DNA from 4 places in the Mediterraneibacter torques genome. Region 1 is predicted to be linked to each of the others. Evidence: a T-box and tRNA genes for the amino acid it is inferred to sense, from the RefSeq annotation. Region 1 holds a T-box; the other regions hold tRNA genes.
What was found. The T-box of region 1 lies ahead of leuS (leucine--tRNA ligase). A T-box ahead of a tRNA ligase gene usually reads a tRNA of that ligase, here a tRNA-Leu.
Positions count from the first base shown of each region.

Region 2: it has a tRNA-Leu gene. The T-box ahead of leuS (leucine--tRNA ligase) is inferred to sense a tRNA for this amino acid. The anticodon was not compared.
Region 3: it has a tRNA-Leu gene. The T-box ahead of leuS (leucine--tRNA ligase) is inferred to sense a tRNA for this amino acid. The anticodon was not compared.
Region 4: it has a tRNA-Leu gene. The T-box ahead of leuS (leucine--tRNA ligase) is inferred to sense a tRNA for this amino acid. The anticodon was not compared.

Region 1 is NZ_CP172594.1:2,120,008-2,125,223, forward strand. Features, by position in the region: gene ACH9UM_RS10040 (hypothetical protein) at 1-23, shown strand, start outside; gene leuS (leucine--tRNA ligase) at 294-2,726, opposite strand; T-box leader at 2,790-3,042, opposite strand; gene ACH9UM_RS10050 (peptidoglycan-binding protein) at 3,138-4,454, opposite strand; gene rseP (RIP metalloprotease RseP) at 4,555-5,216, opposite strand, start outside.
Region 2 is NZ_CP172594.1:2,506,359-2,511,574, reverse strand. Features, by position in the region: gene ACH9UM_RS11730 (alpha-glucosidase/alpha-galactosidase) at 1-1,039, shown strand, start outside; gene ACH9UM_RS11725 (N-acetylglucosamine kinase) at 1,036-1,995, shown strand; gene ACH9UM_RS11720 (hypothetical protein) at 2,237-3,061, opposite strand; tRNA gene ACH9UM_RS11715 (tRNA-Leu) at 3,344-3,427, opposite strand; gene ACH9UM_RS11710 (helix-turn-helix domain-containing protein) at 3,696-4,985, shown strand; gene ACH9UM_RS11705 (hypothetical protein) at 5,073-5,216, shown strand, end outside.
Region 3 is NZ_CP172594.1:785,856-791,071, forward strand. Features, by position in the region: gene rplT (50S ribosomal protein L20) at 1-1, shown strand, start outside; gene ACH9UM_RS03550 (TrpB-like pyridoxal phosphate-dependent enzyme) at 590-1,972, shown strand; tRNA gene ACH9UM_RS03555 (tRNA-Leu) at 2,165-2,249, shown strand; tRNA gene ACH9UM_RS03560 (tRNA-Leu) at 2,464-2,548, shown strand; gene ACH9UM_RS03565 (helix-turn-helix domain-containing protein) at 2,664-2,885, opposite strand; gene ACH9UM_RS03570 (helix-turn-helix domain-containing protein) at 3,060-3,416, shown strand; gene pap (polyphosphate:AMP phosphotransferase) at 3,637-5,172, shown strand; gene ACH9UM_RS03580 (deoxyguanosinetriphosphate triphosphohydrolase) at 5,177-5,216, shown strand, end outside.
Region 4 is NZ_CP172594.1:769,055-774,270, reverse strand. Features, by position in the region: gene ACH9UM_RS03490 (HAD family hydrolase) at 1-426, shown strand, start outside; partial or broken gene ACH9UM_RS03485 (hypothetical protein) at 597-1,043, opposite strand; gene ACH9UM_RS03480 (glucosaminidase domain-containing protein) at 1,586-3,448, opposite strand; tRNA gene ACH9UM_RS03475 (tRNA-Leu) at 3,710-3,792, opposite strand; gene ACH9UM_RS03470 (IS30 family transposase) at 3,988-5,216, shown strand, end outside.

The DNA of each region.
Region 1 (5,216 bases):
TAGATGGATGTTACTTTTTATAACTATAATGCAAAATAGCCTTATTTTTTATCAATTATATCAAATAGACGCAGGAAGTATTTCCACTACCTGCGTCCATTTTGACTTGAAATATTTACTCCATTTTCTTTCAATCTTTACTCCAAATTTACTCCATTTTAAAAATCTGTTACGATATTTTGCGGTATTCTATGATACCTTTTCTTTGAAGAAAAATGTCTGTAAACCTTGGTTTTAAGCGAACTTTTCAATATTTCCAAGCACTTTATTCTGTTGTGAGAATTTCTTCTCAATTATTTCTGAACGATATTGATTATTTTTTTCGGTACATAAATTTCTTTGACGATCGTACCTGTCAGTTTATCGGCTACCGCTTCTTTTCCGGCGGCGATTGCCTCATCTTTTGATGCATCGGCAGAAATACTGATAACAGCTCTTGTCTTTCCGTTAATCTGTACCGGCACTTCAATCTCGTCATCTTTCATTGTACTTTCGTCATATGACGGCCATCCTGCTTTAAAAATTGTTTCTCCATGGCCAAGCTGCTCCCACATTTCTTCGGCAAAATGCGGTGCAAACGGAGAAAGAAGAACCGCGATTGTTTCTAATGTTTCTTTATCAATTCCGCCTTCCTTTTTCGCCATTTCAATAAACTTGTTGTTATACTCCATAAATCCCGAAATTACAGTATTCAAACTGAAACTTTCCAGACGATTTGTAATATCATAAACCATTTTATGGCGAAGTTTTATCATCTCTTTTGTCGGCTGAACGTCTGCTTCTTTACTGTCCATAAGCAGATTCCAAAGACGTTTCAGGAAACGGTTTACTCCGTCGATTCCTCTGTCGTCCCATTCCGCATCCAACTCCGGCGGTCCTACAAAAAGCTCGTACATTCTTAACGAGTCGCATCCATAATCATTCACAAGAGCATCCGGCGAAACGACATTTCCTTTTGATTTACTCATCTTAATTCCGTTCTTTCCGGTGATCATTCCCTGATTGAACAATTTGTGGAACGGTTCGTCAAAATCTACTACTCCGATATCATACAAAAATTTTGTATAAAACCGAGAATACAGAAGGTGAAGCACGGCATGTTCTACGCCTCCGATATACATATCTACCGGCAGCATCTCGTCTGCTTTTTCTCTGGACACTAATTCTTTATCGTTTTTACTGTCTACATAACGCAAGAAATACCATGAAGATCCTGCCCATTGAGGCATCGTATTTGTCTCACGCTTTGCAGGTTTTCCACATACCGGACATGTACAATTTACCCATTCTTCAATTCCTGCAAGCGGTGATTCTCCTGTTCCTGTCGGTTCATAAGATTCTACGTCAGGAAGCGTAAGCGGCAGTTCTTCTTCCGGTACCGGAACATTACCGCAGTCAGGACAGTGAATGATCGGAATCGGTTCTCCCCAGTAACGCTGACGTGAAAATACCCAGTCACGCAGTTTAAAGTTGACTGTTGCTTTTCCGAATCCGCGCTCTTCTATAATGTGCGGAGCTTCTTTTTTAAGCACTGACGATTCCATTCCATTCCACTCGCCCGAGTTGATCATCGTTCCCGAAGCTTCTGTATAAGCTTCTGTCATATTTTCGATTTCTTTTCCGTCTTTTGCAATTACCTGAATAATAGGAATATTGAATTTTTTTGCAAACTCAAAGTCACGATCATCATGAGCAGGAACACACATAATCGCTCCTGTACCGTAATCAGCCAATACATAATCAGACAGCCAGATCGGTGTCTTCACTCCGCTAAGCGGATTGATTGCATAGCTTCCCGTAAATACGCCTGTCTTCTCTTTGTCCTGAAGACGATCTACGTTTGATTTCATTGACGCATCGTAAATATATTTTTCCACTGCTTCTCTTGTCTCATCTGTCGCAAGAGATGCCGCCATCTCATGTTCAGGAGCAAGCACCATAAATGTCGCGCCGTAAAGCGTATCAGGTCTTGTCGTATAAACAGTGATCTTCTCATCTCTTCCGTCAACAGGGAACTCCACTTCTGCTCCGTAGGATTTTCCGATCCAGTCAGCCTGCATCTTCTTTACTTTTTCCGGCCAGTCCAGCTTATCGAGATCATTTAACAGCCGATCTGCATATGCTGTGATCTTCAACATCCACTGACGAAGATTTTTCTTCGTGACTTCCGCTCCGCAGCGCTCGCATTTGCCATTTACAACTTCTTCATTTGCCAAACCGGTCTTACAGGACGGACACCAGTTGATCGGAAATTCTTTTTCATATGCAAGTCCTTCTTTAAACATCTTCACAAAAATCCACTGCGTCCATTTATAAAAATTCGGATCTGTCGTGTTAACTTCCATATCCCAATCATAGAGCGCTGCGATCTCATTGATCTGACGTTTAATATTCGCCACATTTTCCGCCGTTGATTTCGCCGGATGTACTCCCATCTTGATCGCATAGTTTTCAGCAGGCAGACCGAATGCATCCCATCCCATCGGATGTACAATATAATATCCCTGCTGAAGTTTATAACGGCTCCATACGTCAGAAATTACATACCCTCTCCAATGTCCGACATGAAGACCGTTTCCTGACGGATACGGAAACATGTCAAGACAGTAATACTTCTGTTTTTTATTTCCGTTATCATCCACTCTTGGATTTACCGAATTTTCCGCCCATTTTTCACGCCACTTTTTTTCAATCGCTTTGTGATTATACATTATCTTTGTACCCATATGTTTCTCTCCTTCATTCATCGTTATATTACGCATAAAAGAAAGCCTCCCGTTCCTGAAAACTCAAGAGACGAAAAGGCTTATTTCCGTGGTACCACTCTTGTTCATCCGACCGGACCGGGAAAACTTTTTTGTTCCTGTATCCTCATCCGACCAAATGCACTCATTCATTCTATAACGGGAATTCCCGCTTTCGTCTACTTGAAGTTCAACGAAAGAACTCCGAGGTGAGTTCACAGTTTACGTTTCTGCCTCGCACCGACCGGCAGTTCTCTGAATACGATACACTCCTACTATTCCTCTTCCATGTTTTTGCAATATCCTTATTCATTATAAATATGTCATTAAAATAAGTCAAGGTATTTTCACCGGAACTATGCCGATTCCGCTATCACTTTCGATTTTTCAAAGTTACGTCAACTCTGCGATTCTGGATACGCCGACATAAATTTCGGATATTTTATACCATGTACTGTAGTCGACTTTCCCCGTTTGCGGCAGTTGAAACACTTCCTGAAATTTTCTGACCGATTCCGCCGTTTTTGAACCGTAAATACCGTCTGCCGTAATTTTAGGTATCGCAGGATACGCTCCCGCAATTACATTCAACTGCTCCTGTATCTGCCTCACCTTTTCTCCGCTTGACCCGATCTCCAATACATATCCCGGCCACGAAGATGGAATACCTGATATTTCCGGCGCAATATTAATATACATGTCATCTCCGTAAAAATAACGAAGAATCTCGATCGGTGTCAAACCTTTATCTCCAAGTTCCTTCGACCCCCATTGTGTCATCCAATTCGGACAGCTCACCATTTTCCCGTCACAATACTGTGTCAATATCGGCTGCCGCACGTTCGGTCTTGAAAGATAATTTGCAAACAATTCATCTACGATCACGGAAATGCTTTCATATACATTTCTTTCCGGTATCCACTTATGATCGAATGCTGTAGATGAAGTGATCGTAAAATCATACCCTTTGTTTCTATACCATTCGGTATAAACGCGATTGAGCGTAAAAGACATAATCGCAAGAACGTTTGCCCGAATCGTATTTGCGGGCCAGGTGGCATAAATTTCGCTGGACGCCACATTTTTGATATAATCTTTATACTTCACATAATAGTTTTTTGCAGTCGAATCTCTCGGAGAACCGTCATGAACAACAATGTATTCAGGAACAACAACACGGCTTAAAACGATCTCTCCGCTTTCATTTACAGGCTTGATCTCATCTTCCGCTATTTTAGGAGGATATTCTGCATATAAAGTATGAGCAGGGATGACGAAAATTTCTTCCTCTTCCCTGCCCGTATCTGTCGGTCTCATCCTGATATTTTGAATTGCTTTTGTATTTGCCAGAATTTCTGTTCCCGCAATGCTCACAGGCTCAAACCCCGGAGCGCTTACATTCAATGTATATTCCGAATAAGGCTGCCGTTCGTTTTCAGGGTCCAGACTCCACTCTTCCGGCGGCGCATCCAGCTCAATCATATCCGTCTGCCCCGAGGAATCAGTCACCAACTGTTCTAATGTATTTTCCGGAACACCGGTATACGAAATCGAAATGCGAGCTTCCGAAATCGGATATGAATTCACCGATGAAGTTACATTCACCTGTAATGATCCTTTATCTGCCGCCTCCTGCTGCATTTTCACATTCTGCATCCCGACTCCTTGCATTGCAGCTTTATACCTCTTATTGTTTTCTGTTTCCCGCATACGTTCTCCTTCATCAGATTTATTCTCTCTAAATATATATGCGGAAGCTTTCGTTTAGAACAACTTTCGTATTCGGAGTCTCTGCAAGAGCATATGATAATCAAAACAACTTCATGATATCGTTATACATCACAACGGCCATCAGTACCATAAGCAATGCGAATCCCGCAAAATGTACCATTCCTTCTTTTTCCGGCGGAACACGTTTTTTACGGATCGCTTCTATTATAAGAAAAACAAGTCGTCCTCCGTCCAATGCAGGGAGCGGAAGCAGATTTAAAATTCCGAGATTTGTTGTCAGCAGAACACCGAAGTTCATCATACTGAGCATCACAACGCCGAACCCTGCCGGAGCTGCTTCCTGATACATGTCGTCTACGGCATTTACAATTCCTACCGGACCTGAAAGATCTTTAAGTCCTGCCTGACCTGTCACAAGCATGCGCAAACTGTCTACTGTATAATTCATCCAGTACTTTACTTTGTAAATACTGTATTCAACAGATTTGAAAATCCCCGGTTTTACTATATCTCCGCTTGTCACCCCAAGCAGCGGTGCGGCATCGCCTTCCAACTGTCGAGGCTCCAGTTTTGCCGTATATTTCTTGCCGTCACGTTCATACTCTACTTTGAAAGGCGCTTCATCGGCATGTGTCATTGTATACAGACTGACATCATCCCATATATGCACGTTCCGCCCGTTGATCTCTGTGATAACGTCTCCGGCTTGAAGTCCCTCTTCCTGCGCGGAATAGCCGTCCA
Region 2 (5,216 bases), 390 kb from region 1:
CGAGCGTTGGAAGAGTGACATAGAGGTGTCGACAAAACACGGAGTACTTCAGTCGGTTGGAGATACAATAGGTCCGGGCGGGATTATTCGAGCATTAAGAACGATACCGGTCATCCTTGATGTTGCTAAAACAATGGAAGAGATCTGCCCGGATGCATGGATAATTAATTATGCCAATCCCGAGGGGGCAATCTGCCTTGCGCTTCAGAAATATACAAAAATTAAGAATTTCGGTTTATGTCATGGAACGCCGGATATGGCAAAACAACTTGCAGAAGAAGTTTTTAAAGTTCCGATAGAAAGATTTACATATCGTGCCGCAGGAATTAATCATTTAACGTGGTTTACGGATATGAAGATTGATGGCAAAGACGTTTATCCTAAGTTACATGACAAATTAAAAGAGAGCGGATTTGATAAAAAAGAACCTATTTCAAAGCAGTTATATGACATATATGGTTTATATCCGGCGCCCGGTGATCGTCATGTGGGAGAGTTTTTTCCGTATTACATGAAAGAAGAAGTTCTTATGGAACAGGATTATGAGTGGAAAAACAATGATTTTAAAGTTGTTGACGGTTGGAGAGAAGAGGCAAGAGTTCTGTTTGATGAAGTAAGGACAAAAAAAGAGGGATATGAAGAATTCCTGAAAGGCTCAGGAGAAACAGCGACTTATTTTATTCGTTCGCTTGCAACAGGAGATATTTCTGATGAAATGGTCAATGTGATCAACAATGGTTATATCGATAATGTCTCTTCGGGTATCATTGTAGAATTACCTACTTATATTGATGAGTTTGGGCTTCATCCGCAGAAAATCGGAAAACTTCCGGATGCGATTGCAGCACAGTGCGATCGCCTTGGGAGAGAATATCTGTTAATGGTAGAAGCGGCGGCAACATGTAATTATGAGCTTGCACGGCAGGCGATGTTTTTGGATCCGCTTGTATCTAATTGCAAATATCCGGAATTATTGTTAAAAGATCTTATCCGTGCAAATCTTGATTTGCTTCCGGAAGCTTGGGAAAAACATTGTTGAATGGAGGAAACGGGGTGTTCTTTTTAGGGATAGATGGCGGTGGAACGAAAACGGCCTTTTTGCTTATAAATGAAAATGGAGATATTATTGAAGCAAAGACGATTGCTACAGTATCTTACAAACATGTAGGAATGGACAATTCGATTGCGCTTTTAAAAGAAACGGTTCACGAAATTTTGAATGACCGGGAAGCGTACATTTGTCTCGCTCTTCCTAACTGGGGAGAGTCGAAAGACGGTGATGGTGAATTTTTGTCCCGTATTAAAGAAATAACAGAACTCCCTGTGAAAATTGTGAACGATAGTGTGGTGGGGTGGGCGGGATCCCTCGGATTATCTTCCGGGATTAATCTCGTTGCCGGCACCGGATCGATTGCATATGGAAGAAATGACGCGGGTGAGGAAGCTCGTGCCGGCGGATGGGATGAAAGATTTTCGGATGAAGGATCATGTTACTGGCTTGGTATGAAATCTTTAGAACTTTTTTCAAAAGAAAGCGATGGAAGGGCGGAAAAAGGCGCTCTTTTGGAGATTTTTCGGAATAGATTTGAGTTAAAATGTGATTTTGATATTATTGATATTTTTAATCGGCGGTACCGAAATGATCGAACGAAAATAGCAGGCCTTCAAAAATATTTGTTAGAAGCTGCCCAAAAAGGAGATTTGGAAGCTGTGAAAATGTATGAGATTGCGGCGGATGAGTTGGCAATGATCGTTGGTTCCGTATACCGGAAGTTGAAATTCGGCGAAGGAACACTTGTATCTTATTCAGGAGGTTTGTTTCATGCAGGAGAGTTTATATTAGGCCCGTTACGAGAACAGTTGAAAACAGAAGGCGTCCGGTTATGCGCGCCTAAATATACGCCGGTAGAAGGCGCCTCTTTGTTAGCGGCGGAGATGTTCGATGGTGAAAAACAATACATAGAGGCGATTAGAAGAGGATTTGACATAAAGTAGAGAGGAACGTTCAATTATCATCTTGAAGGGGCGCTCGAAAACATATACAAAAAAATAAGAATCTCCCATGGAAGATCAAGTATCAAAAATGTTGATTTCTGTAGGAGATTCTCTTATTTTAAGATTTAGCAGCTAAAAAACAGTATTTACTGACAGCTCCTTTTTACGTGGTGAGCGTCTGTCAATCTTGGAACGTACTTTTGGCGCTTCTGATGATTGCAATGATCACCTTAGAGCATTTTTACAAAGGTGATAAAACAAGCTGAGGATTGTCGGCAATCTCTCCTTCAGGGGAAATGATCCACTGACCGTCTTTTAATTCGGATCTGTAGTCAGTTCCGTCTTGTCCTGTAAAAGGATCGCTGAAAATAAATTCCAGCTTATTATAGTTATCTGAAAACTCAATCAGACCTTCTGTCAGTACTTCGTAGTTAGAATCGCCGATTTTTTCAGGTTTTCCTATTCTCAATCGGTTTCCTTCTGTTAAAATAATATACAGTTCGTTGGCGTCGTATGTTTCATTGTTGATTACAAATTGGTCAGGACCGGATGCTATAGTCCATGCCTGGTTATATCTGCTAAAATCTTTTGCAGGATCATATTTGTCAGCGGCGCTGCTGCGTACAAAACAATCAGTAGTGTAATCTAGGATCATAGAGTCAGAAGTAAATAACGCAAAATGATCATCTGAAAGTTTCACATATCCTTTTTCTTCGTTTTGGACGTCTTTTGATGTCATTACTAAATAGTTGTTTTCGTATGTGTACGTTCCTTTGGCTGTTTGTTCATCATTCCAAACGACAAAAGTTCCGTCTTTTTCAATTTTCACTTGTATACCGTAACTAAGATCGATCCATGATCCGATCAGAGGCGTATCGCCATCTTGTACATCTGATGCTTCGTCCGATGCGGTGTCTTTATTTGCTGTATCTGTTGTTTCGTTCGCAGATTTGTCTGTGGAGTCTGTAGGTTCTTTGTCTGAATTTCCGCAACCTGAAATGCTGCTGATTGCCAGTGCTGTTGATAAAAAGACAGACATCCATTTTTTTAAGTATTTTCCTTTCATGATCTGTTTTCCCCCTTGTTTGATATAAAAAGTTTTAACGGTTGTTGTAAATAAGTATATCATCATTTATGAGATATTAAAAAGGAAAAAGGTGCGCTTGTAATATTGGATAAATGGCTTATGAAGTCTAAGAAACAATTAGAAGACGGCTTATTTCGGATGGAAGAGTTGATCGGGGGCGCTGCGGATGAATAAAGTTTTTGCGAAAAATGGATGGGATAATTAAGCATAAAAAAACGAGAAACCTTAGATTTAATAAGGTTTCTCGACTTTCGTCAGCAATGCGGAAGAAGAGACTTGAACTCTCACAGGATAAACTCCCACTAGAACCTGAATCTAGCGCGTCTGCCATTCCGCCACTTCCGCTCGACAAATGATATTTTATCATAAGAAAAGATGTTTGTAAAGTGTTAAATTTGTATTTGTATTCTGTTTTTTCTTGTCTGTTTTTGTATGATCAGCCGGGGGATTCTCAAAATTTTATGAAAACCGAATGATTTACGTTTGATTTAGGGAGTCTACGCAGCGTAGACCGATGGAAAATGAACGTGTATTGTAAAATTTTCATAGTTTGATATGATTAGGTCAGTAAAATATTTTACTTTCTGCGAGACGATGCGGAAGGAGGAACAAAATGCAAGAAAGAAAAAACAGTGAAGCAGGAAATGAAAAAGAAGTTGACTATGGGAGAAAAAGCGGACAGGATAATACATCGGAAAATGTAATAGAAAACAGACCGGAGAAAAGAGTAAAAAATAAAGGAGGAAATAAGACAGGAGAATTTATTGCGCGAAAGAGAAAGGAACGCGGAATGACTCAGAAGGAAATGGCAGAGCTGCTTGGGGTTACGAATAAGGCTGTGTCAAAATGGGAGACAAGTCAGGGAATGCCGGATATCGGAATCCTTCCTGAACTTGGAAAGGCGCTTGGAGTGACAGTTGATGAAATTTTAATGGGAGAACAGATTGAACAAGAGAAAAGAGCGGAAACTGCCGTATCGGATGAGGATAAGAAGCTTTTGGAAATTGTGTTGGAGCGAGCCGAAAGAAAGGCGGAAACGATTCGGATCACATGGAAAGATGTTTTTGGCTGTCTGCTAATCTTGTCTGCGGTGGGGTTGATCATAGTGCAGATTTGGACTCTGACTCAGGGAAGAGAACTTGGATTGATCTATATAAGGAATGTAACTCCATATGTGATAAACGCGGCGGCAGTTTTCCTTTTTGGGGCCGGCGGCATGTGCATTGAAAAACTCCGCCCGATATGGAAAAGAAAATCTGTTATTGCAGTAACGGCGATTTTATTAGCTGCAGGAATTGAGGTTTGTCCATTTTGTTTTCTAAAGCAGAGGGAAATCGTTGATCTTGCACCTGATTTTTCAAATACAATGTGTCTGAAAATTGATGAAAACGGAAGAGCGGTTTTTTATCGGCAGCGGGGGCTGCTGTTCGGAGCGCAGTCTGATGTATTTCCGTTTACTGTGAAAGATGATGTGAAAGTACAGTGGCTTGAAAACGATGTGTGTGCTCTTACATATGAGTCGCCGGAAGATGATCAGGTGCATCAGTTTGTGGCGACTTACGGAGACAGAAATGAAGCGGTATCTTATTATTATGTGGCAAATGTGGCTTATGGTACATGGATGCCGGAAGACCGGGGAGAAAATTATAAGTTGGAAGTAGGAACAGGAGAAAACGGCGGAATCGATATTGAAACACCGGAAGGTAAAGAGCATTATGAACCGGAAGAATGTCTTCAGTATGGAACGCTTGCAGTTGTATTTCCCAGTGATGATCCGAAATGGACGCTTGTGTTAAATAAAGACTGCGTAGTGGAAGCGGGAGGAAGCCGGATAGAAGAAGGCGGAACAGTTACTTTGTGCAAAGTAGCGATGGAAAAAACAGCTCCGATCATTATGCATTAGAGAAATCCATTTGGAATGAAAGGATGGAATGTCAAAAAGAGTAAATCAGATTCGGAGCGCTTAGAATAGAGAGGAGAAAATATGGGAATGAACAGAAAAACAGGACGAGGCGCAAAATTTCTTATTGTGTTTGTTGTCATAGTGATCATAATGGCAGCAGTTACATTTTTTGCAGGAAAGTATGCTTATCATTTGTTAAGGGAGTACATAGAATATGCGTCGAAACAAAGT
Region 3 (5,216 bases), 1.3 Mb from region 1:
ATAAAAGTAAGAACAAAAAGACTCCCGAACAGTTATACTGATTGGGAGTCTTTCTTGTAAGTATATTTTGTTTTGATGAGTTTTTGAAAAGTTTTTGAAAAGATGAAAAGAAAAGTAAAAAAATATTGACATTTATATTTTAACGTGATAAAGTGGCTGTAAACCGATGAGGAAGAGCAAGTAATTCCGATAATCAGTTTCACAGAGAGCCGTAGATGGTGGAATGCGGTATACTGACTTGGGATGAATGGGCTTCTGAGGGCAAGCTGAACATTTGAAGTATAGAAGTAGGTGAGCCGGAGAGATAACTCCGTTATAAAAATGGGCATATGTTAGTATGCGTGAGTGGATGTGTTTTCACATCAAGCCGGGTGGCACCGCAGGAGTTTTGATATATAATTTAGAATTACGACTCTTGTCCCTGCAATAGTATCATTGTGTGGGACAGGAGTTTTTTATATTATTAAAGAAAGAATTTATGATGTAAAAGATATTTTGAGAATTGTCTGTAAAGGAATCATATCCGGGCAAGTTAAAGTTCCACAAAAATTCAGAGGTATATAAAGAAAATTTTGAAAGGAGAATAACAATGAGTGAGAAGAAGATCCCTTATAAAATTTATTTGGAAGAAAGTGAGATGCCGAAGACATGGTATAATGTCCGGGCAGATATGAAAAACAAGCCGGCGCCCCTTCTGAATCCGGAAACATTTAAGCCGATGACAGAAGAAGAATTAAGCGTTGTATTTTGCGAGGAATTAGTGAAGCAGGAATTGGATAATGAAAATCGTTATATAGAAATTCCGGAAAAAATACGTGACTTTTACAAGATGTATCGTCCGGCGCCGCTGATTCGTGCGTATTGTCTTGAGGAAAAATTACAGACACCTGCAAAAATTTATTATAAATTTGAAGGGAATAATACAAGTGGAAGCCATAAGCTGAATTCGGCGATCGCCCAGGCATATTATGCGAAAGACCAAGGCTTGAAAGGCGTGACAACGGAGACGGGAGCGGGACAGTGGGGAACTGCTCTGTCAATGGCATGTTCTTATCTTGATTTGGACTGTAAGGTGTATATGGTGAAATGTTCCTATGAACAGAAACCATTCCGAAGAGAAGTAATGCGTACTTATGGAGCGAGTGTTACTCCTTCACCGTCTGAAACAACAGAAGTGGGAAGAAAAATTTTGGCAGAGCATCCGGGAACTTCAGGAAGCCTTGGATGTGCCATTTCCGAGGCTGTGGAAGTGGCTACACATACGCCGGGATACCGCTATGTGCTTGGAAGTGTGTTGAATCAAGTTCTTCTTCATCAGTCAGTGATCGGGGTTGAGTCAAAGATTGCAATGGATAAGTATGGGATCAAGCCGGACATTATTATCGGATGTGCAGGCGGAGGATCCAACTTGGGAGGTCTTATCTCCCCGTTTATGGGAGAAAAATTAAGAGGAGAAGCCGATTACCAGTTTATTGCGGTGGAGCCTGCGTCCTGTCCTAGTTTGACAAGAGGCGTTTACGCATATGATTACTGCGATACAGGTATGGTTTGCCCGCTTTCTAAAATGTATACATTAGGCAGTGGATTTATTCCGTCTGCAAGTCATGCGGGAGGATTGAGATATCATGGTATGAGTTCTGTTTTATCGCAGCTTTACGAAGATGGATATATGGAAGCTCGTTCGGTAGAACAAACAGAGGTATTTAAAGCGGCAGAGAAGTTTGCGAGAGTAGAAGGCATTCTGCCGGCTCCTGAAAGCAGTCATGCGATTAAAGTTGCGATTGACGAAGCTCTTAAATGTAAAGAAACAGGGGAAGAAAAAACGATCTTCTTCGGACTGACAGGAACAGGATATTTTGATATGTATGCATATGAGAAATTCCATGACGGAAAGATGAGTGACTATATTCCATCTGATGAAGAGTTAAAAGAGGCTCTTGCAAAACTTCCGAAAGTGCCGGAAAACTTATAAATATAGTTTCAGCTCGGTGTTTGAAAATTGAAAAATGCAGATGTAAAAATCAGTTTGAATTGTCAATGTGATTAAGGAGGCTTTTCACAAGATTTTTACATCTGATTAAAAAAAGTGTTGACTTTTTTTGCTGATAATGATATTATATCATTCGTGGTCAGCAAAACAAAGATCACGAATCCTATATGGAATGCGGAAGTGTCGGAACTGGCAGACGAGCAAGACTAAGGATCTTGTAAGCATTGCGCTTGTGTGGGTTCAAGTCCCATCTTCCGCATTAGATAAAAGTAGAAAGTCTTTTTTATGAAGGATTTTCTACTTTTATATTCTGAGAGATATGGAAACAAGAGATTTTTTAAAGGGATTAAAAAGTATCTTATCTTATAGAAAATCTCATCATAAAAAGTAAAAAAACATTGACTTTTTATTCCTCCAATGTTATTATATTTCTTGTGGTCAGCAAAACAAAGATCACGAATCCTATATGGAATGCGGAAGTGTCGGAACTGGCAGACGAGCAAGACTAAGGATCTTGTAAGCATTGCGCTTGTGTGGGTTCAAGTCCCATCTTCCGCATTAGATAAAGAGAACAGGAAATCTTAGAAAGGTTTTCTGTTTTTTTGCGTGGTCTTTTTGTTTTTATGACTAGGCTCTTCAATTTGAATGATTTCTTAAAAAGCTTCAAATTGTTTCAATGGATGGTAATTCTTCCGGTAAGCTCATCCAGAGAGATTCTGAAAAAATCGGCAATCTCTATGAGCAGGTAGATATCGGGCAGTGTGATTCCACGCTCATAAGCGGAAAGTGATTGGCGGCTGATATTAAGTTTTTGCGCAAGATCTGCTTGTTTTAACTGATTTCTCATACGCAGTCGGCGGATATTTTCGCCTACGGCATTTTCTTCTTTTTTCATTGCAAGGAGGATAGATCCTGTTTTGAAAAACACACAATATATATTGATTTTATCATGCTTTTTCATCAGAGAAATGATATATCCTAAATATGAGTAAAGGCATATCCGGTATTCGGATAGCACGATAAGAAGTATCGGATACAATGGAGAAAAACGATAAGGGGATGTATAGAAGTGCTAGAGAACAGGGTGAAAGAGTTGCGTACTGAACGGGGATTGAGGCAGGGAGATTTGGCCGAAAAGATGAATGTTTCACAGCAGACGATCAGCCGTATAGAAAATGGGGAAAATGTTCTGCCATCGGATATATTGATTCATTTATCAAAATATTTTCATGTGTCAACGGATTACATATTAAAGCTATCGGACGTGAGAATGACACAGGAATATCGTTTGGAAATGGAACAGATGTTATTAAGACACTTTGAATTCTTTTTGAGTTACTGCAGGTTGAACAGGACGAATCAAAAGGTGATCAGCTTTTTGGCTGCGCAGATGGAAAAGGCAGAGGAGAAAAAAATTAAAGAATGAGTTTAAGAGTATATAAGACGGTAAAAGTTTTTAAGTATCAGTCTCATGTTGGTGGATGGGAATCAGTAAGGACAGAACAGATATAAAAGGGAAAATCTTATCAGATTTTTCTTTTTTTTATTTTACCCAAACTGTTTGTTTTATGAAATTATATGATATAATTACGATAATTTATTTGAAATTGTCAATAATATCTGAATAAATGTAAGGAGGATCAGTAATGTTAGAAAAGATAGATTTGAATAAAAAAATGTCAAAGCAGGAATATAGTGAAAGTCTTCCGAAGATAGAGGCGGAACTTGGAAGACTTCAAAGAGAGTGTAAAGATTTAGATATTCCGGTCATGATCGTATTTGAAGGATTCGGAGCATCCGGGAAAGGACTTCAGATAGGAAAGTTGATCCACAGTATGGATCCGCGGGGATTTGAGGTGCATACGATTAAAAATGAGACGGAAGAAGAACGGATGCATCCGTTTTTGTGGAGGTTTTGGATCAAGACTCCGGAAAAGGGAAAAATTGCGGTTTTTGATGGAAGCTGGTATCGAAAAGTGTGGGTAGACCGATTTGAAAAAAGGACGCGGGAGAAAGAACTGAAAGATGATTTTGCGTCGATCAATGCTTTTGAACAGCAGCTTTCAGAAGGGGGAACGCTGATTATAAAACTGTTTTTGGATATTGATCAGGATGAGCAGGAGAAACGTTTTAAAAAATTGGAGAAAAAGAAAGAGACGCAATGGAGAGTGACTCAGGGAGACAAAGAGAGAAATGTTAAATATGACGAGTATGCGTTGATGGCAGAAGAAATGCTGTTTTGTACGGATACGGATTATGCGCCGTGGACAATTATAGAAGCGACTGACAGGCGGTTTGCGACAACAAAAATATATATGACGGTGATACAAGCTATGCAAGAGCAGATCCGACGTCAAAAAGAGAATAGTGCTCTGTTGGAGAAAACAAATAAAATAGTGGAAGAAGTTTGTGAGGAAAAGGAAGTTCAGATCGCACAATATGCAGAAAACAGATTTTCGGAAGTTTCAATCTTGTCAAAAACAGATCTTTCCTGCAGCTATACAAAAGAAGAATATAAGCAAAAACTTGATAAACTTCAGAGGAAGGCGGAGCGGCTTCACGGAGAATTATATAGGAAGAGAATTCCGGTAGTGATCGGATTTGAAGGTTGGGATGCCGCAGGAAAGGGAGGTGCGATTAAGCGTCTGACAGAAAAAATGGATCCTCGGGGATATGTGGTAAATCCGACAGCTTCTCCGAATGAGGTTGAAAAAGCGCATCATTACTTGTGGAGATTTTGGAAGGCGATGCCAAAAGACGGACATGTGGCGATTTTTGACAGGACATGGTATGGTCGGGTGATGGTAGAAAGGATCGAGGGATTTTGTACGGAAGAAGAGTGGAAACGCGCATACAAAGAGATAAATGATATGGAGAAAGATCTGGCAAATGCAGGCGCGGTTATTCTGAAATTTTGGATGCATATTGATAAAGAAGAGCAGAAACGCAGATTTTGCGAAAGGATGGAAAATCCGGAAAAACGATGGAAGATTACGGATGAAGACTTAAGAAACCGTGAAAAATGGGATCTCTACGAGCATGCGGCAGATGAGATGATCATGAGGACGTCTACGGCCTATGCGCCGTGGGTTATTGTGGAGGGAAACGATAAGTATTATGCACGGATCAAAGTGCTTAAGACAGTGACAGATGCGATTGAAAAGAGATTAAAGGAAAGGTGATATTATGACCATCAGGGAGCAGCTTGAACTTCGTGAACTTGAAT
Region 4 (5,216 bases), 1.4 Mb from region 1:
ACGGAAAAAGATTCTCTGCTTTCCGCCTGCTGTGAGCTCGAAAACAATTATTTAAAAAATCATCCCGGAATCATTTATGAAGGAGTCGCTGACACTATTGAAAAGCTTTCTAAAAAATACCCTCTTTTTATTGTCAGCAACTGTCAATGCGGATATATCGAAGCAACAATGCAGGCAATCGGTATCGAACATTTCATAAAAGATCATCTTTGTTTCGGAGAAACGGGCGTTTCTAAAGGACAAACGCTTCGCATGCTGATCGATCGAAATCACCTGTCATCTCCTGTTTATGTCGGAGATACACAAGGCGATGCAGACGCCTGCCACGCTGCAGGTATTCCGTTTATTTTTGCCGAATACGGATTCGGAAATGTTCCTGATGCAAAAATGACCATTCACAAATTTTCCGATCTGCTTAATTTGTAATTACCAAATATTTTTCATAAATCGAGTAGGAGGGGATTTTAATAAATCCCCGACCTCTCACACCACCGTGCGTACCATCCGGTACACGGCGGTTCAATCAACTTAACAAGTAACACACCTTTCGGTGTAGTAATCTAACATTGAGACTAATCCAAATGCAGTTAGTCTCTTCGACAAGTAAGTACTTTCATTCTTCTCTTAAACTTCACAACTGATTTTGCATGTGACTTAGCCTTAAACTGGTGTGCTCTTGTGTCAAAGCAGAATCCAAACCCAAGGTATTTCAGTCCGCTTGGTCTGAATTGTTCCTCATAGATTGGTGTTAATACCTGCGCTATAGCTTGTTGTATAAATCTGTCTGTTACTGTTGGTACTCCCAGGTTTCTGACGCCACCCTCCGGCTTTGGGATCTCCACTCTCCGTACCGGCTGAGGTTTATATTTTCTTGACCTCAACTGGTCCTTGATGTTTTCTCCGTTCTTTTCAAGATGTTCTTGAAGTTCTGTGTACTTCATTCCGTCCACTCCCTCTGCACCTTTGTTTCGTACGACTTGCAGATATGTTTTATTGAGGTTATCACCAGAAAGTATCTGCTCCATTAGACTACTTGTGTCCATGTGTTCTTTCCTTTCCGCCTCGCTTGATTTGACCACCCTTTCCCCGATTGGTTACGACAGATGCTGTCATTTCTGCAATACGAAACATACTCAAACTTATTGATTGTTCGCCCCTTTGCTCCGTTTCCATTACAAAAACTTCTTCACTGCTATGGGCTCGGCTGACTTCTCACAGTTCGTTGTTACTAGGCTGATGAGACCTCTGTGAGACCTCCTGCTTAAGGTTCACGCTCTTTCTCTCCATATATCCGCCACATCTACTCTGCTGCTACAAAAGTGATAGTTATTAGACTTCGTTGCTTTTGGCCAACTTATCTCTCACAGCCTAGCCTTATATGTGATTTCTGTCCGTCGGACCAGAGATTTGCTTACAACTTTCTTCAGATTCCACCTCACGATGGACTTGCTGTTCAGCTATACACTTCCCACTATCTGGGCGTGTTCGGGACTTACACCCGTTAGAGCGCGCCCATGGCGCGCAAACCAAAAAGCGAAAAGTGCACTCATTCACTTTTCGCTTTTATTATTTTATACTTATCTATTTATCTATATAAGGACTTTTTCTTTCCGATAACAACTACACCCGCTGTCAGCGATACTCCAAGAAGAACAATCCACACTGCCAACTGCCCTTCATCCCCTGTTTTAGGAGATGGAACCGTTGCGCTGACTGGATTTACCGTAGGAGTTGTTTCTACTGTTGTTTCTACTGTTGTTTCTTCTTTTGTCCCTGTCTGACTTCCTGATACAGAAGTTCCGCCCGGTGTCGTTTCCGTTCCTGCATTCCCGCTGTTTTGCACATTTCCCGTTCCCGGCGTTTCAATTCTGTTTGCATCCGGTATTTCTGATGCATCTGTCTCAGGTTGACTCGGCACGTCAGGTACATCCGGCGTTTCCGGTACATCTGTTTCAGGTTCACCCGGTACATTCGGCGTTTCCGGTGCATTTGTTTCAGGTTCACCCGGTACATTCGGTGTTTCCGGTGCATTTGTTTCAGGTTCGCTTGGTACATCCGGCGTTTCAGGTTCGCTTGGTACATCCGGCGTTTCCGGTGCATTTATTTCAGGTTCACTCGGTACATCCGGCGTTTCCGGTACGTTTGTTTCAGGTTCACTCGGTACATCCGGTGTTTCAGGTACGTCTGTCTCAGGTTCGTTCGGTACATTTGGCGTTTCTTCCTGAATCTGACAATCTTTATTTCCACCTATAAAATCCAGATTCCATGCATGGGCAGCCGCCTTTTCTCCCCAGTAAGGGTCCGATGCATAACTTACATTAATTCCGCTGCTCTTATCCCCAAGATAAGTTCCATGGTTTCTCCAATCCGAGCTGTCTAAATAACCTTCATCCATCCACTCTTTCATAAAACTGCGAATACAATCATCAATGCTCGCATATGTATCGGCGCTTATTCCGGGAGCGCTGTCCACCGCATTCAAGCCAAAAATATTATTTTTATTCCGGCAGATCCAACTTGTCCCCCAACCGCTTTCATTAATTGCTATTCCCATAGAGAGAAGCGCATTAACACTATAAACATTTTGGTATTTTACAAATGAAAGTCCTGTTCCCGATAATTTTGAAGAAGCTGTGTCAACTCCTGCAGCGCTCATTGCCGATTGGAGCATTACGTTCAATTCCTCGCCACTGTATTTTGTAGCTTCTCTCATGTTTTTAAACTGGAAAAAGTTATAAAACGCATTCCCTGCATTCACTGCGTTTTGACCGTTTGTATTATTTTGATAATCCGAAAGCATCACTGCATAATCGGTATAAAAATAATGTCCATCATAGCTGTAATACTTTACACCTTCATTTAAATAAGAAGGTGCTGTTCCGTTATTTATAAAAGAAACCGGAAGTTTATTTAAATCTTGTGAAATATAATGGATCAGTTTTCCACCGGATACCGCATAATAACTTACATGATCCGAAACCGCCGCATACTCCACAACCTGAACTTCTGAAGCATTTACCGTTCCTGTCACTCCTGACAGCATAAATCGAACTTTCCCATCATCAGTCATACCTAAATATGCCGCGTCTGCACCATAAGCTCCGTTTGTATATCCGCTTCCGCCGCCATATGTAAAAGAAGTTACAGCGCTGCCTTTTGTATTAAAATTGACTACTTTACTCTGCCCGGATGTTTTTGCCAAAAACATTGCATTTTGTGATGGCGTTCCTTCCGCAACAATACCTTTTTCCTCATGAATTTCATAAATTGCTCCATCTTCATCCATAGCCGTTGTCTCCTCAAGACGCTGACTATTTTCATCCTGAAGTGTCGCTGTGACCTGATCCTCCCCCGATAGCTCTGCAGCATTACTTTCCATGCCCGGCATAAAACTTACTACCATCGACATCAAAAGTGCGCATATCAGTAGTTTCTTTTTCTTTATCACTTGTGTATGGCCCTCCTTAACCCTGCTATTAATTATTTATACTAATCTACACTGATACATAACTACCATAACATTTTATTCCATCATTGGCAAGCATTACTTTTTAATATTGTATACAAGTATACAATGAGTATTATCACTATTCAGTCCGATTTTCAAGCTTTTAACAAAACAAATTCCAAGTAACCTCGTACGAAAATAAAATTTCCCATATGACAAAAAGGATTCTGTATAACACCGTCATACAGAATCCTTTTTTAATGCGGATGGTGGGACTTGAACCCACACGTAGTCACCTACGCAAGATTTTGAGTCTTGTGCGTCTGCCATTCCGCCACATCCGCATAATGGCTTCTTTTTTGAAGCCAAGAATTATTATATCACTTGTTTTTTTATATTGCAAGCTTTTTTTACTGTTTTACAAATTATCCTTAAATGAAAAACTAAATTCCACCATCATGCTGAATTTAGTCTTACTCTCTTCTTCTATATCCTATATTATTTTAGTACCTTCTATCCGCAGTAGAAAAGAGGTACTTATGTGTAAATCTATCCCTGGAAATCAAAAGCATATGACAATGGATCAGCGTATTATAATTGAAAAAAGGTTGGATCAAGGAAACTCCCTCCATAGCATTGCGCTACAGTTAGGAAAAGATCCAACCACTATCTCCAAAGAAATTAAAAAGCACCGCACTATTCAGGAACATAGCCACTTCAATGAATCAAAAAATAAATGTGCTCTAATAAAAGACTGCAAAAAAAAGAATATCTGTGAAATCTATGCTCCGATATGCAAAAGAATGTGTAAACTCTGCAACCACTGTAATTCCCATTGCGATGATTTCATTCCTCGCAGTTATCATTGTTCCAAACTAGATAAAGCTCCCTTTGTATGCAATGCTTGCAGTAAAAAAAGCGGATGCCGTTTGGATAAGGCTTATTATAGAGCCACGATTGCTCACAGGGAATATCGAACCGTTCTGATTGAATCGCGAACTGGTATCAACATTTCTCCTGAAGATTTGATAAGGCTGGATGAACTGGTTTCCCCACTGATTATGCAGGGGCAGTCCCCTTACATGATCCTACAGAATCATCCGGAGATCCCTTACTCAGAAAAAACGCTTTACAATTACATTGAATCCGGAGCTTTGAGTGTTAAAAATATCGATCTGCCTAAAAAAGTAAAATATAAGCTCCGTTCTTCCGGCTCTTCTGAATTAGTTGATAAAACAATCTATGAAGGTCGTACTTACAAAGACTTTCAGGCATTTTTAAAAGAGTTCCCGGATACAAGAGTTACTGAAATGGATACCGTTCTCGGCTGTGAAGGTTCCCACAAGGTGTTACTCACTTTCCACTTTTCCGAATGTTCTTTTATGATGGCGTATCTTCTTGACAGCAAAGAATCCGATCATATAAAAAATGTATTTGACTCCATTGAGCATGCGATTGGAACCTTTTCTTTTGCCTCTGCTTTTTCGCTGATTTTAACGGACAGAGGCGGTGAATTTCAGATTCCGGATGCATTGGAATGTGGTGAAGACAACCTGATTCGGACAAGTATTTATTATTGTGATCCGATGTGTTCCTGGCAAAAGCCGCATTGTGAAAAGAACCATGAATATATCCGAAAAATATGCCCGAAAGGAACATCCTTTGACGATTACTCGCAAAAAGAGATCAATCTGATGATGAGCCATATCAACAGTACTCCAAGACAAAGCCTTGGTGGATTGTCGCCTATGGCTCTTGCAAAAATCAT